Regions from separate parts of the Vibrio pelagius genome, predicted to be linked through region 2. Evidence: predicted binding sites of a transcription regulator. Region 2 holds the regulator's gene; the other holds the start of a gene.
The links. Region 2 encodes MetJ, which represses methionine synthesis genes. Its sites were predicted from a motif close to TTAGACNTNTANANGTCTAA; they were not measured.

Region 1: the regulator MetJ is predicted to act here: its motif matches at 4,487-4,506, upstream of vsple_RS07840 (MetQ/NlpA family ABC transporter substrate-binding protein).

Annotation. Positions count from the first base shown of each region.
Region 1 is NZ_AP025503.1:1,821,395-1,829,742, reverse strand. Features, by position in the region: gene vsple_RS07855 (hypothetical protein) at 1-243, opposite strand, end outside; gene vsple_RS07850 (DUF3360 domain-containing protein) at 693-2,201, opposite strand; gene vsple_RS07845 (patatin-like phospholipase family protein) at 2,647-3,519, shown strand; gene vsple_RS07840 (MetQ/NlpA family ABC transporter substrate-binding protein) at 3,653-4,456, opposite strand; gene vsple_RS07835 (polysaccharide lyase family 7 protein) at 4,977-5,840, shown strand; gene vsple_RS07830 (dienelactone hydrolase family protein) at 5,958-6,866, opposite strand; gene accD (acetyl-CoA carboxylase, carboxyltransferase subunit beta) at 7,223-8,083, opposite strand; gene vsple_RS07820 (LysR family transcriptional regulator) at 8,210-8,348, shown strand, end outside.
Region 2 is NZ_AP025503.1:2,913,271-2,921,618, reverse strand. Features, by position in the region: gene priA (primosomal protein N') at 1-1,133, opposite strand, end outside; gene rpmE (50S ribosomal protein L31) at 1,456-1,674, shown strand; gene vsple_RS12990 (malic enzyme-like NAD(P)-binding protein) at 1,882-3,168, shown strand; gene metJ (met regulon transcriptional regulator MetJ) at 3,349-3,669, opposite strand; gene vsple_RS12980 (O-succinylhomoserine (thiol)-lyase) at 3,879-5,063, shown strand; gene vsple_RS12975 (bifunctional aspartate kinase/homoserine dehydrogenase II) at 5,063-7,474, shown strand; gene metF (methylenetetrahydrofolate reductase) at 7,752-8,348, shown strand, end outside.

The DNA.
Region 1 (8,348 bases), 1.1 Mb from region 2:
AACTTCACCTTCAATTACTTTACACCCTGAGCTGCTACATCCATCTTCAAGCGCTTGTGAAATGCGCCAATCACTGTATAGCGAAGAGGTCGCGAACAAGAAAAACGCTACCGCGAACCCATAAAAGAACTTGGTATTAGGGGACTTGTTTTGCTCGTAGATGAAATAGAAGATTGCGACTGATGCAATTACAAGTAACAGGCCAGCACGGAAGTCGACTGGGTAAGTATAAAGTAGCGTCATCTATAGGTAGCTCTCAGGCGTTCTCGTGACGATATACTGTTTATTTTCATCACTCCTATGATCAGTCGTTAAACTTACTTCAGTAAAAGTAGTACTGATCAAAACAGGAGTTGAAATCGCGGGTTTAGATATATTCATATATTGTTATTCATTGTATTTATCTTATTGGCTGCGAATGATAATCAAAATCAACAGGAGTGTCATCAATATATGAGTATTTTTAGCTTGGTCAGCGAATTTAAGTCATTGTTGAGTAATGGAAAATTAGTGATGAGCCTAAACACCTCAAAGTCTATTGTGCTTAGGAGATTGACTACGAACGGCGACAGCAATAGAAAGGTGTTTAAGGGAGGAAATTGAAAGGCTCGAAGTTCATATACAAAGGCCAGGCGGATTTATTAGGAATGAAAAACGGCTTAATACAGATGCACTAAGCCGCTTTAATTAGTTTAGCGGAAGCTTGGGATAATTGCTGGAATCCCCGGTAGAAGGCCAACCAATGCCATCACGCTTGTTAGAACAACAAACATAATGCCCGGTAGCACCCAACGACTCATTTTACTCAGCTCACCACTGCGTTCTTTACAGCCAACTAAGCCTAAGTTGTCTAATAGCATAGTGATAGACCAACCAAATGCTGGGTTCACAAGCGCTGATGAGAACACAACAATCGCGGCTGATTGAGTGGTTTTACCCTCACGCGTCATCTCCATGCCTGCCTCTAGCAGTGGAACGAATACACCCACAATCAGAGCTACACAAAGTACAGGTTGCCAGATAGCTAAATCCATCGGGTAGCCCCAAACAGCGGCGATGATACAGAACAGAGCCGTCAGCAAAGCTCCTGCCGGAATAGGGCGTTTCGCAATCGCTGCAGGTACGATGTAAGTACCCCATGAAGAGGTAAAGTTAGTCCCACCAAGTAGAGAACCAAAAGTTTGACGAATAGACGCTGTGGTCATGGTGTCATCAATGTTCATGTGTACTTTTTCAGTACGATTTGGGTAGCTGATCTTTTGGAATACTTGATGCCCCAAGAAATCGGGTGACCACATCGCTACCGCTAGAATCGCGAACGGTAGAACTACCATGAAGTGTTCAATCGTCGGTAGGCCTAGCATCCAGCCGGTATCTTCTCCCCACCAATACATAGGGTTCATGTTCGGTAGACCTGGCTCGGTTTGGAACGAGAATGGTGCGCCCATAGCAAATGCAATCGTACCGCCCAACAAGCAGCTAAGAGGCACAGCTAACCAACGTTTGCGGAAATGCTCCAATAGCGCGTACAGGATAATGGTACAGAAGATCACGACAAAAGCGATGTGGCTCATATCGATTCCTTCGGCCCAAGCGAACAGCTTCTTCACTTGAGAAACGGTACCCACAAAGCCAAGGTAGAGCAGTAAACCGCCGCACACGCCTTTACTGGTGAGGTTGGCTAACATACTGCCCCCTTTACTGATGGCTAACAGCAAGCCAAATGCGCCAATCAGTAAGCCAAACGCCATAGGGTGTCCACCAGCGGCAACCACGATAGGGATTAATGGGATAAGAGGGCCGTGTGTACCTGCAAGGTTAGCCGTCGGCAATAGAAAACCAGAGAAAAGGATGATGAAAACAGAGGCGATAAGAAGTTCATAACGAACGTTTTCTAAGATGAAGCCTTCGTTTAGCCCAAGAGCCCCAGCAAAGGTGGCTGCAATCGCGCCCACCATCACCACTTTACCAATGGTCGCGGCCATGGCCGGGATAGTGTCTTCTATCTCAAATCGGTAATCTTTAAACGGTAAGTTTGGGCGCCAGCGTTTAGGCGACATGATTTGCAATTCGTGCTCGAGATACTGCTCTCGCGAATCAAATTCCGAACTTGGTTTGTGTTGTTGTTCATAAGAGAGTTCGTCCTCATTGGTTTGAGGCTTCTCTGTTCGTATATTTAGGGACTCTAAAGTACTGCTCATTTTGATTCCTTTCTTTCACACTCTAAGGCGTGTTATTCCAACAAACGTAAGTGACTCACGGCACGAAGATTTAACAGAGTAATTGGCTCTGTTGTTTTGTTACATTGAACTTGCTGACTCTATTTTCTTTATAAGTAGACCTGTTATTTGTCAGTGAAACTGACCTACCTAGATATAAAAACAATACATCAACTTGTAATTAAAGAATTATTAACATTTGATTGTTAGTACCTTATACCAAACCAAAAAAAACAAATAGACTCAGTCAGTTAGACATTAGTAGTAGAGTGTTTATTGTTCTCGGCAAGCACTTTAAGCTGTTTGAACTTGATTTGCCTATGCATTTGGGGGGGCTGGTGGGCGGAATTTTCATCGCATGACACTGCGTGCTGTTAGACGAAGTGGTATGATTTTGACTAATCGCATGAATTAAAGGGTTAGCACGATGGCAAAAACGATCTCATTGGTACTTGGCAGTGGCGGCGCGAGAGGCTTGGTGCATGTTGGTGTTATTCGTTGGCTAATCGAACATGGTTATGAGATAAGATCTATTTCTGGCTGCTCAATTGGTGCGCTTATCGGTGGTGTGTATGCTGCTGGGAAGTTGGATGAATTTGAAGAGTGGATCACCAGTATTGATCAATCGAATATGACTATGCTGTTGGACTTCTCATGGCAATCGAGTGGTATGTTCAAAGGGGATAAGATCATAGATTCACTGCGCCAACTGATCGGTGAGATTTCTATCGAAGAGCTATCTATTCCTTACACTGCCGTTGCTGCAAATGTCGCTTATGAGAAAGAGGTTTGGCTGCAATCTGGTTCTCTGTTTGACGCGATTCGTGCGTCTATTTCTCTGCCACTCTTCTTCACACCTCATGTCATTAATGGTCAAGAGCTTATTGATGGCGGAGTGCTTAACCCTGTTCCGATTGCGCCTACATTTGGTGATCATACAGACGTGACATTGGCGGTGAACTTAGGAGGGGAACCGGAGCCTCTGGAACAAAAAGTCACGCCCGTTTCATTGCCCACCAAAGAGAGTAACTTGCACGACAAGGTTGTTCATTTTATCGATAACTTAGGCACTAATGTGAAAAGTAAAATGAGCTTTAATTTTGCTGCTTACGATATTGCCAACCAAGCGTTTGATGCAATGCAATCGACCATCGCTCGCCAAAAATTGGCCGCTTATCCTGCTGATATTACACTTGAGGTTCCGCGTAATGCCTGTGGCACGTTGCAGTTTGAACGGTCAAAAGAGATGATAGATAGAGGCTACCATTTAGCACAGGCAAAATTGGGTAATCGACTTTAAAATACAGAGAAAAAGAGAGTGTCTATTGAAACTGGGCTCGCGCCACTGTTCTTAGAGTTTGAGCCACTGTCCTTTGGTCTGGCGTTGTCTACTGAGTAGCAGACAACGCCAAAGTTAAGATGAACGCTTTAGCTTAATTGGCGGCTTCTATGGTGCCTTTGAAAGTACTGGCTAGAAAATCGTTGATCTCTTGCGAGTGATAAATTGAGATGATCTTTTTATACGTCTCATTATTTTTATCTTCTTCTCGCGTTGCCACCACCATCACGGCTAGAGGTGCGTCTTTGTTCTCTAAGTAAATCCCTTGTTTCTTAGGGTCGAGTCCAGCAGACATAACGTAGTTCATAGTGATTGCTGCTGCATCTACATCATCAAGCGAGCGAGGTAACTGAGCTGCATCCACCTCAACAAATCGAATGTTCTTTGGGTTGCTAACAATATCGCTTAACGATGCTTTGAAACCAACGTTTTCTTTTAATGAAATCAGCCCAGCATCTTCAAGCAGTAATAGCCCGCGCCCACCGTTCGTTGGGTCGTTTGGAATCGCGATTCGCGCGTTGTCTGGGATAGAATCAAGCGAAGTGTACTTGTTAGAGTAGATACCCATTCGCATCAAAATTGAACGTCCGATGGAGACCAGTTTACTATCGTGATTGTTGTTATAGTTGTCGAGAAATGGCTGGTGTTGGTAACTGTTCAGCTGGATACTACCATCCTCTAATGCGGCATTGGGTGTGATGTAGTCTGAGAATTCGACCAGTTCAATGTTGATCCCTTGCTTCGCCGCTTCTTTCGCCACTGCCTGCACCACTTGCGCATGTGGGCCAACTGTCGCCCCAATCTTGATGACAGCCTCGTCTTTGTTTCCACATCCTGTTACGCCGAATATGAATGCTAATGTTAGCAGGGATGCGGTGATTTTTTTGTAGCTGATCATGATAACTCCATTTAATTAACCAAAAGACATTTAGGTGTCTGGACGTCTATATTATCTAATTATGCGATCGGGTCAATATGTTTCTCAGGAATAGGGTTAGATAGGCTTTCGTAGCCAACTTAACAGAAAAATATTATTGTATTTTAATAATCCTAATGAACTGTTGAAGCTATTGTGACTTGCCCAATCACAACACGCTTTTAACCTTGAACAGTTTTCAATCGTTAAGTGATAGGTTTTCCGACTTAAAAGCTAGAGAACGTAAACATCACATATTTCACATTAAGTTAGAGGTATACGCGCCATTTCAAATATTGGGCAATACTCTATTCACAATTCTAATGTGATTTATCTCACTGCCTGAACGTTTTATCTCTTTTTAAGTAATACAATAGTGCTAGATCACAGTAAGTGAGTGATTGTGTGAATACAATTCAAACTATAGGAGTTCACAACGATGTGACTCTTTCTGATTGAAGCTTTTTATCAGAGAGTGTCGATTAATAGGGTAGTTAAAAACATGAAAAACATATTCAAAACTTGTTTCTTGGCAGCTGCGGTATCTTTAGCGTTTGGCGCAAATGCTTCAGATAAGGCTGCTCCAGCAGACTACGAACAATTTCAAGATGTATTAAAAGTGTCTAAGCTTCAGGCGTCTGATCCCGAAGGAAAATCGGGAAATAAGTCGGAGTATGCTTTAAACGGAGAGTTCGATGGTTTGGTGCTTGATAGCTTTTACGTAGACAAAGCATCGGAAGCGCTTGTGTTTAAAATGCCTGGTTACAAAAATCGTAGTGAAGTACGCATCTACAAAAACTTTAATGTCGGTGAGGCCGATAAATACTATCATTTGGGCGCAGAAATTAAGCCAATCAACCCACGCGCGTCAGTAGCTAACACGGACAAAGCGAAGAATGATGCGATCACATACCTTCAAGTACATAATGCGGGTAGTGTCTCTGCTGATTTCCCTGACGGTGTGTCTGGAGAAGGTTATATTCCACACCCACTAGTGCGCGTAGTTTATGAAGCTGAACGTAGTGGCAAGAACGATTGGTACTGGGCTGTAATTAAGAACAATGCTGTGAACTGTGGTTCGAAGAGTGGCAATAAGGGCACAGAAGAGTGTAAAAATGCGTATTTTAAGCTACCAATTGCACCAATCGCCAAAGAAGGTACAGACAAGTTTGATATCTATGTTGGTGGTAACAAGTTGATCATTAATCATAACGATAAAACGGCCATCAACCACGACATCACATATTGGAATGAGAAGAAAAGCTATTTCAAAGCCGGTGTTTATAACCAGTTTAAGAACGGAGAAAGTGAAGCTCATTTTTACAAGCTAACGTATTCGGTAGAAAGCGAGCCGGTAATTCGTTAATCATTTGTGATTTAATGAATCAATACAAGACCTCGCAGATGTGAGGTCTTGTTGCTTTGAAGCCGGGTGAATTAGCTCGCGGTTAACTGAACAGAAACAAGCTAATTCATAACCAAATTAAGAGAGTTTATTGCTGAAAAACTCGAGTGTCCGAGCCCATGCTAACTCTGCTTCTTCTTTCGCGTATCGACCTGTTGAATCGTTGTGAAAACCGTGGTTCACACCTTCATAGATGTAAGCGGTGTATTCTGCCCCAATCTTTTTCAGTTCAGCTTCATAGTCTGGCCATGTCGCATTAACTCGTTTATCGATTCCGGCAAACTGTATGAGTAGTGGCCCTTTAACGTTTTTTCTTAAGTCTGGGGCTGCAGGAGTACCATAAAATGGAACACCAGCATTGAGTTGATCTGGTATGACGGCTGCCAACATATTCACGATGTAACCACCAAAGCAGAAGCCGACAGCACCAAGCTTTCCGTTACTTTTTTCATGAGACTTTAAAAAGTTCGCTGCTGCAATAAAATCCTCTTCAATTTTGTCTCTCGACAGGGATTTCTGCATCGCTCGACCTTCATCGTCATTACCTGGATACCCGCCAAGTGAATGGAGCGCATCAGGAGCAAAGGCAATGAATCCTGCCGTTGCAAGACGTCTTGCTACATCCTTTATATATGGATTTAAGCCTCTATTTTCATGGACAACTAATACCACAGGTGCGTTATCTTTTAACTCTGTAGGTACGACCAAGTAACCACGGCCTTCTCCATGTCCTTTTGGGGAAGGGAAGGTTTCATAGGTGGCTTTGATGGATGGATCATTGAACGAGACTTGCTCTGCCTTAGCGTAATTGGGAATCAGTGCAGAAGTTAATGTTGTCATGGTTAAACCAACAACAGCTAACCCTGATAGACGAGCCATAAACTCTCGACGATCAATCAGCCCGTGCGCGTATTCGTCATACCAGTCAAAGGCTTCTTGTGGGATAGATCGAGTTTGTACTGATTGCGATTCGGCATTTTGATTCATAACTTTTCCTTGTTGTGAGTTCTTTTACCTGTCAACTATAGTAGAAATTCAGATAGTACCTGAACGTTCGCTCAAATATTTTGTGTTATTTGTTATACCAAAGTACATAAAGTTGATGACAGTCAGATAAAACGGCGGGTCGATCTGCACTTGTGCCTCACCAACACTTAGCATGGTCAAAACGGTGATACGGAAGACTTTCCTTCACTGAAGGCGTGATTGTGACACAAAAAAGAACTTCAAGAGTGTACTGGGTCTGCTGAGAGCGCCCCAGTATCACAAGTATTGAGCTGCCATAAGTGTTTTTGAAAGCGGTACTTTTTCCGAATAAGGATTGGGTCCACTGTTTAGAATACCTATCTTCGAACTTGTGTATTGGTCATCATCGCTATGAGTTTGGCTACGCGTTCTCGCATGTCATGTCTTTCGACAATCATGTCGAGTGCGCCGTGATCTAATAAGAATTCGCTCTGTTGAAAGCCTTCGGGTAATTTTTCACGCACTGTTTGTTCAATCACTCTGCGGCCAGCAAACCCAATTCGAGCTTTGGGCTCTCCGATGTTAATGTCACCAAGCATTGCCAAGCTTGCCGAAACACCACCGAAGGTTTGGTCGGTGAGTACTGAAATGTAGGGAAGTCTTGCTGTAGATAGTCGTTTTAGCGCAGCGCTGGTTTTTGCCATCTGCATTAACGCGATCAATGACTCTTGCATCCGCGCGCCACCACAAGCGGAAAAACAAACTAAACCGCAATTGGCTTTAATTGCCGTGTCAACTGCTTCAACAAAACGCGCACCAACTACTGAACCCATTGAACCTGCCATAAACGAAAACTCGAAAGCGCATGCGACAATAGGAACTCCTAACAGCTCGCCTTGCATTGCAACCAATGCGTCATTCTCACCGGTGATCTTTTGGGCTAGAGCTATACGCTCTGAATAGCGCTTTTTATCTTTGAATTTGAGTAGATCTTGTGGCTGCATTTGTTTTCCGAGCTCCGTTCGCACTCCCTGATCTAAAAAGCTGTCTAATCTGCTGCGTGCTGACATTCGCATGTGATGGTTACATTTGGGGCACACCTCTAAATTCTCTGTCAGCGCGATGCGATACAAAATTTGGTCGCAGCAAGGGCACTTAGTCCAAACGCCTTCAGGGACTGAGGCCCTGCGGTTACTGATTAAGTTATTCTTATCTAATAGTTTTTCTAACCAACTCACAATAAAATCTCGTTTTTGCTACTTTGAATGCTTGATATTGTATAAGCCAGCTTTTGGTAATAAAGTGTCAATTATTGGTCTAATAATCCAATAATTCGGGATTATATCTATATGTGAGACTACGAGATGCTGGAAAAAATTGATCAACTATGGCTTAAGACATTTCACTGCGTTTATGAGAACAATAGTTTTAAGCGAGCCGCGGAGTTCTTATGTTTACCAACTTCAAATGTGAGCCGTCACATTGCGTTATTGGAGAGTCAGC
Region 2 (8,348 bases):
CTCAGCGTTAGATGGCCATACTTACCAATTTGTGCATTGTGTAGAGTTTCAAATGCAGGCGTTGCAGAGCCAAGCACAATCGGAATCTGCGCTTTGTGGGCGCGCATGATAGCAACATCACGCGCATGGTAACGCAGGCTGTCTTGTTGCTTATATGACGCGTCATGCTCTTCGTCGACAATAATGATGCCGAGGTCAGCAAACGGCGTAAATAGAGCCGAACGAGTGCCAATCACAATGCCCGCAATCTTATCTCGAGCAGATAGCCATGCGTTTAGGCGTTCAGAGTCATTTAACCCCGAGTGCACCACTTCAATAGGTACGTTAAAGCGTTTTTTAAAGCGGTTGATGGTTTGCGGGGTCAGACCGATTTCTGGAACCAGAACCAGAGCTTGTTTGCCTTGTTCTAGCACCGGTTTAATCATATTTAAGTAAACTTCGGTTTTGCCCGAACCAGTAACACCTTCTAATAGGAAACAACCGAACTCGGTTTGGCTATTCACCGTCGCAATCGCGATCGCCTGCTCTTCATTAAGCTTTGGTTTGTCTTGGTCGTTTTCAAGATCGCTTGGCCATGCATAACGGGTCGGCTTTTTCTCGCGAGACTCTATCCAGCCTTTCTCTTCCAGGGTTTTGAGTACCGAGCTTGAGATCTCTTGGTCAATAAACTCTTGATGTGGAATAGGGCCATTTTCAAGCAAGTGCATGACTTTGGCTTGCTTGACTGCGCGTCCAAAGCCTTGCATCAACTGATCTTTACCTTGTGGTGTGATTTGCCACTCGACCAGTGTCGCGAAGTCTGCGGGTTTACCTTTACGCAATGCGCTTGGCAGGGCGTTAGCAAAGGTTTCGCCTAATGGATACTGATAGAACTGGCTGCACCATACTAACAAGGAATAGACCGAGTCAGGCCATACAGGTTGATTGTCGAGTAGAGACTTAATCGACTTAAGTTTGTCAAATTCAAACTCAGACTCATTGACCAGAGCCGTGACAATACCAGTCAGAGTTTGACGACCAAACGGAACCGAGACGCGTCCACCAATAATAGGAAACAAATGACCTGGGATTTTGTAGTCAAACTGTTTATCTAAAGGGACTGGCAGAGCCACTCGGGCAATTGTTGGACGCATAAATTCGCTTGTTAATTCTGGAGAGTGCAGGGCAACCAGTCTAAAGGATAAGGGCACTAAATTCGAGAAGCAGTTTGTTTGCTAAAGTCGGTGATGGCGCTACGCAAAGCATAAAAAGGCAATATAAGAAGAAATCCTGCAATAGTGGCGAAAAAATCATCCAAACTGGTTGATCCTACCTAACAGATTCATTACTATACTGCGCCTTAAAGGTATGGCTTCATCACGTTTTCGTGAGGTGCGGTGTCTTTATTTCTTTTTAAACTACGTGTGGTGTGCGGCTTAGAATCGTATAGCGACACGGCCTACTTGAGGTTATCCCATGAAAGCTGGAATCCACCCAGAATACAAAGCTGTAGCAGCTACTTGCTCTTGCGGCAACACATTTGAATTCAACTCTACTCTAGGTAAAGAGTCTATCCACCTAGACGTATGTGACAAATGTCACCCATTCTACACTGGTAAGCAACGTATCGTTGATACAGGCGGCCGTGTAGATCGCTTCAACAAGCGTTTCGGTGCTCTATCTAGCAAGAAGTAATTCTCGCTTAGTAGACATGAAAAAGGACACTTCGGTGTCCTTTTTTGTTATCTGGCATTTAGTAATTTCAACTGGGCACTGGTCTTATTAGTAGTGAATTCTCGTTTTTTAGTGAGACAGGGGGCTTTACCACCTAGGAACTTTGAAGTACATCCATTAATATAAAACGGATTCCCCCAATAATAATACTCTAGGAAACCTACACCCATGTCTGATGACACTCTCCAACCTCAATCTGAAGAACTATCACCTCAAGAACAATTCCGTCAGCAAGCTCTTGATTATCATGAGTTCCCAATTCCTGGCAAAATTGCCGTTGAACTGACAAAATCTGCAAATTCTGCAGAAGATCTGGCCCTTGCTTACAGCCCAGGTGTGGCTGAGCCAGTTCGTGAAATCGCACAGAACGTGGATAACGTTTACAAGTACACAGGTAAAGGCAACATGGTTGCAGTTATCTCTAACGGTACGGCGATTCTTGGCCTAGGTAACCTAGGTCCTATTGCTTCTAAACCAGTAATGGAAGGTAAAGCGCTACTGTTTAAGCGTTTTGCAGGTTTAGATTCTATCGATATTGAAGTAAAACACCGCACAATCGATGAGTTCGTAGATACAGTAGCGAACATTGCCGATACATTCGGTGGCATCAACCTAGAAGACATCAAAGCACCAGACTGTTTTGAAATTGAACGCCGTCTAATCGAGCGTTGTGATGTTCCTGTATTCCACGATGACCAGCACGGTACTGCGATCGTAACAGCTGCGGGTATGTTGAATGCGATTGAGCTTCAAGGTAAGAAGCTGGAAGAGTGTAAGATTGTTTGTTTGGGTGCAGGTGCAGCGGCAGTTGCATGTATGGAACTGCTGATCAAGTGTGGCGCGCAGCGTGAGAAGATCTACATGCTAGACCGCAAAGGTGTGATTCACACTCGTCGTGACGATCTGAACGAATACAAGCAACTGTTCGCGAACAACACTGACAAGCGTACTCTAGAAGATGTGATTGAAGGTGCAGACCTATTCCTAGGTGTATCAGGTCCTAACCTGCTACCAGCAGAATCATTGAAGCTAATGGCTGACAAGCCGATCGTATTCGCCTGTTCTAACCCAGATCCAGAAATCAAGCCTGAGCTTGCTCACGAAGTTCGTAGCGACCTTATCATGGGTACTGGCCGTAGTGATTACCCGAACCAAGTCAACAACGTTCTGTGTTTCCCATTCATCTTCCGTGGTGCTCTTGATGTTCGTGCAAGCGAAATCAACGATGCAATGAAGCTAGCGGCAGTGGAAGCGATTCGTGAACTTGCAAAAGAAGAAGTACCTGCAGACGTACTAAAAGCAGCAGGTGCTGATGCACTTGAGTTTGGTAAAGGCTACATCATTCCTAAGCCAATGGATCCACGTCTATTGCCTCGCGTGGCAAAAGCTGTGGCTCAGGCGGCGGTTGATTCAGGTGTGGCTCGTATCGAGATGCCAGCAAACTATATGGCATAGAAGCATATGGCATAGAGACTGGATGGCGTAATCGTCATTTAGTAGAGCGAAGAGAATAATAAAAAACCGACTCATCTGGAGTCGGTTTTTTTATGCCTTAAACTCATGCTGGATGATTTCGGCAATCAATATGGCTCAGCTAAAGCGAATCAAATGTTGAAGGTAGTGACTGAGTTATGATTATTCTTCGTCAAACGCTTCGAACTCAATACCCATCTCTGTCATCAGCTTTTTCACTTCGGCTGGGATATCGTCTGGGCGGTCTTTACGTAGGTCTTCATCTGTTGGTAGAGGCTGACCAGTATATGCATGCAGAAAGGCTTCACACAGTAGCTCACTGTTTGTTGCATGGCGCAGGTTGTTAATCTGGCGGCGGGTACGCTCGTCAGTTAGAACTTTCAGTACCTTTAGAGGGATAGAAACTGTAATTTTCTTTACTTGTTCGCTTTTCTTTCCATGCTCAGCATATGGGCTTATGTATTCACCATTCCAGTCGGCCATTGCGTACCTTCATCACTTTAGTTGTTAGATTAATTTAATAGGGGGGATTTTAGCGGGATTTACCGCCATAAGCAAAGACATATAGACGTCTAGAAGTGTTGACGTCTCATTCTTATGAAAGTAAAGTGAATCACATATATCTAACACAGCCGCCAAACCCCGACAAGCTGCTGTGATTCTCAGACGCCAAAACCTGTAAGGAAACACCTATGAGCAGCCGGAAACCAGCAACCATCGCCGTACGTACTGGTATCGAGTCAGACACTCAACATCATGCCGTTGTTCCACCTATTTATCTGTCGACTAACTATGGTTTTCCCGCTTTTGGTGAAGTGCCTAAGTATGATTACACTCGCTCAGGTAACCCAAACCGTGGCTTATTGGAGACTGCTCTGTTTGAATTGGAGTCTGGTATGGGGGCCGTTGTGACCAACTGTGGTACTTCTGCATTGAACCTTTGGGTTTCCGCTTTCCTTGGTAGTGATGATCTGATTGTGGCGCCACACGACTGCTACGGTGGTACTTACCGCCTTTTCAATACTCGTTCACAAAAGGGTGACTTTAAGGTGCTGTTTGTCGATCAATCGGATCAAGCTGCATTCGATGCTGCGATCGCACTCAAGCCTAAATTGATCTTGTTGGAAACGCCATCAAACCCACTGGTGCGTGTCGTCGACATTGCAGAAACCTGCCGTAAGGCAAAAGAGGTAGGTGCGCTGGTGGCGGTGGATAATACCTTCTTGACTCCTGTGTTCCAAAAGCCTCTAGAGCTGGGTGCTGACTTCGTTATCCACTCAACGACTAAATACATCAATGGACACTCAGATGTGATCGGCGGCGTAGTGATTACTAAGACCGAAGAGCACGCTGAAGAGCTGGCTTGGTGGGGGAACTGCATTGGTGCTACGGGGACACCATTTGATAGCTACATGACGCTACGTGGTATTCGCACACTAGGTGCGCGTATGCGTGTGCATGAAGAGAGCTCTCGTGAGATTCTAACGGCGCTACAGAAACAACCTTTGGTTGATACCATTTATCACCCGAGCCTGCCTGAGCATCCAGGTCATGAGATTGCGAAGAAGCAGCAGTCCGGTTTTGGGTCTATGCTGAGCTTTGAATTTGCTGGTTCTTTCGAGGCACTTAAGCTCTTTGTTGGTGAACTAGAGCTGTTTTCATTGGCAGAGTCTTTGGGTGGTGTTGAGAGCTTGATCTGTCACCCCGCTTCAATGACACACCGCGCAATGGGCGAAGAAGCTTTAGCGGAAGCGGGTGTTTCTCATCAGCTTCTGAGACTCTCAGTCGGCCTTGAAGATGCAGAAGACTTGATTGCGGATCTTGAACAAGCCTTTGCTAAAGCGCAGCAGTTCATCGATAACGGGGAGAACAAGTAATGGCTAACTTTCGCCAATTGCATAAATTTGGTGGTAGCAGCTTGGCAAACCCTGAGTGCTATCAGCGTGTAGTCAGTATTCTCAAAGAGTACTCTAGCGAAACAGACTTGGTAGTGGTGTCTGCGGCAGGCAAAACCACGAACCGATTGATCGAATTTTTAGAGGCGCTGGATAAAGATGGACGTTTGGCTCATGAGTGTCTGCAATCTCTGCGTCAGTTCCAACTCGAGTTGGTTTCAGATCTGTTAGAGGGCGAAGTAGCAGAGCAGTTAACCACAACTCTACAAAGAGAGTTTACGGCTTTAGGTGAATTAACCGCGCCATTAAATGAGGCACAAAAAGCGGCTGTGCTAGGTCATGGTGAAGTGTGGTCGTCTCGCTTACTAGCGGCGCTTTTATGTCAGAGTGATCTCCAAGCTGTAGCGCAAGATGCACGAGATTTTCTGCGTGCCGAAGCGGGTGCTCAGCCAGAGGTGGATCGCGCTCGTTCATACGCATTGATTAAAGAGTCTCTTGCGCAACACGCTCATTGCCGTGTCGTGATTACCGGCTTTATGGCGCAAAACAGCGCGGGTGAAACGGTGCTTTTAGGTCGTAATGGTTCGGATTACTCAGCGACGGTGATTGGCGCACTAGCGGAAGTCGATCGCGTGACGATTTGGAGTGATGTGGCCGGTGTGTATAGTGCTGACCCGAGATTGGTCTCTGATGCTTGTTTGCTGCCTTTGCTGCGTCTTGATGAAGCAAGCGAGCTAGCACGTTTGGCAGCGCCAGTGCTACACAGCCGAACCCTGCAGCCTGTTGCTCAGAGCGCAATGGATCTTAGCCTACGTTGCAGCTATCAACCGGAATCGGGTTCAACTCAGATTGAGCGCGTCTTAGCATCGGGTCGCGGCGCTAAGATCATCACCTCTCTGGACGATGTACTACTGATTCAGCTTACCTTTGGTCACGGCCATGACTTTGAGCGCCTTGAGAGTGAGGTGCTTGAGGGACTTAAGCGTGCTCAGCTTGAGCCACTAGCTTACGAGCTGCAAGCGGATAAACATTGTCTGCGTCTTGCTTATACTGAAGAGATCGCGGGTGGAGCGCTTGAATATCTTCAAGACCACGCGATTGAAGCGGAAATCAAACTCAGAGAGGGTTACTCACTGGTTGCTGCGGTAGGTGCTGGTGTCACTAAGAATCCGAACCACTGCTACGGTTTCTACCAACAACTTAAGAGTGTACCGGTTGAGTTTATCTCAGAATCTCAATCTCGCTTGAGCTTGGTGGCTGTCATTCGTAAGTCGGAAACGGAAACCTTAGTAAAAGGCATTCACTCTCAGCTGTTCCAAGCTCAGAAGCGTGTTGCGATTGCTTTGTGTGGCAAAGGAAACATCGGCTCAAGCTGGCTATCACTGTTTGCTGAGCAAAAGAGTGAGCTAGAAAAGCGCCGTGGCATGAACTTTGAGTTGGTTGCGGTGGTAGGCAGTCAAACTTATTGGTATGACGAACAAGGTATCGATGCTCGCACAGTTGTGGATCGCTTTAATGACGAGGCGGTAGAGTATAAGGATGGTGAGTGGTTAACCAAGTTAGGTTCAATCCAAGGTTACGATGAAGTTGTGGTACTGGATGTGACGGCGAGCAAAGTGTTAGCTGACAAGTATTTGGATATCGCTCAACAAGGCATTCACCTAATCTCGGCTAACAAAGTCGCAGGTTCTGCATCGAGTGAGTATTACCATAAGGTACAAGATGCGTTCGCTAAGATCAGTCGCCATTGGTTGTACAACGCGACCGTGGGAGCTGGCTTACCAATTAACCATACAGTGCGTGACTTGCGTGAGAGTGGTGATGACATCATTGCCCTGTCAGGCATCTTCTCAGGCACTCTATCTTGGCTGTTCCAACAATTTGATGGCTCAGTACCATTCAGTGAGTTGGTGGACTTAGCGTGGCAACAAGGTTTAACAGAACCCGATCCTCGCTCAGATCTTGATGGTTCAGATGTGATGCGTAAGTTGGTTATTCTGGCGCGTGAATCAGGTTTGGATATTGAACCTGAGAACGTCAAAGTGGAATCTCTCGTCCCTCAAGAGCTACAGGACCTCTCTCTCGATGACTTCTTTGATAAAGCATCGATATTAAGTGAAGAGTTGGCTGAGCGTTTAGAGAAGGCTCAGTCTCAGCACAAAGTACTGCGTTATGTTGCACGCCTTGAGAAGAACGGCAAGGCAACGGTGGGGGTTGAAGCGCTATCGAAAGAGCACGCCCTTGCTAACTTGCTACCATGTGACAACATCTTTGCGATTGAGAGTAAATGGTACAAAGATAATCCATTGGTGATTCGTGGTCCTGGCGCTGGACGTGAGGTAACGGCCGGTGCGATTCAGTCCGATTTGAACAGAATGTCGAGCTTGTTCTAAAACTCAGATCGATGGTTTGAAAGCGTAAATAGCATACTATTCACTAAGATAAATAAGGCTGAAAGCACAATGTGTTTTTCAGCCTTTTTTGTACGTTATTATTGGTTTGCGACCCACTTATCGACTTGAAGATTACTCACGATCAACTTGAGAATAATTCATAATGGATCTGTTGACATTAAATCGTATTCAATACATCCTGTGGACATATAGACGTCTAAACGTCGGTTTGAAGGTTTGAGATTTTGGTGGCTGAGTTGGCCACAGGGAGAGTAAGATGGGATACACGCACGCAAGTCACATAGACGCTTTGAATCAGAACATTGCTGAGCTTTCTGACAACATTAATGTGTCATTTGAGTTTTTTCCGCCAAGTAATGAGAAGATGGAAGAGACACTGTGGAACTCTGTACACCGTCTGAAAACACTACAGCCTAAGTTTGTATCGGTAACTTATGGTGCGAACTCTGGTGAACGTGATCGTACTCACTCAATCATCAAAGAGATCAAAGATCAGACTGGCCTTGTTGCAGCACCACACCTAACGTGTATTGATGCAAGCCGTGAAGAGTTGATTCAGATCGCTGACGATTACTGGGCGAATGGAATTCAAAGTATCGTTGCACTGCGTGGCGATATTCCTCCAGGTGGCGGTGCGCCAGAGATGTATGCATCAGATCTTGTTAAACTGCTTAAAGCTCGCCATGACTTCGATATCTCAGTGGCCGCTTTCCCTGAAGTACACCCAGAAGCGAAGAGCGCACAAGCTGATCTACTCAACCTAAAACGCAAAGTAGACGCTGGCGCCAACCGTGCCATTACTCAGTTCTTTTTTGATGTAGAGAGCTACCTACGTTTTCGTGATCGTTGTGTT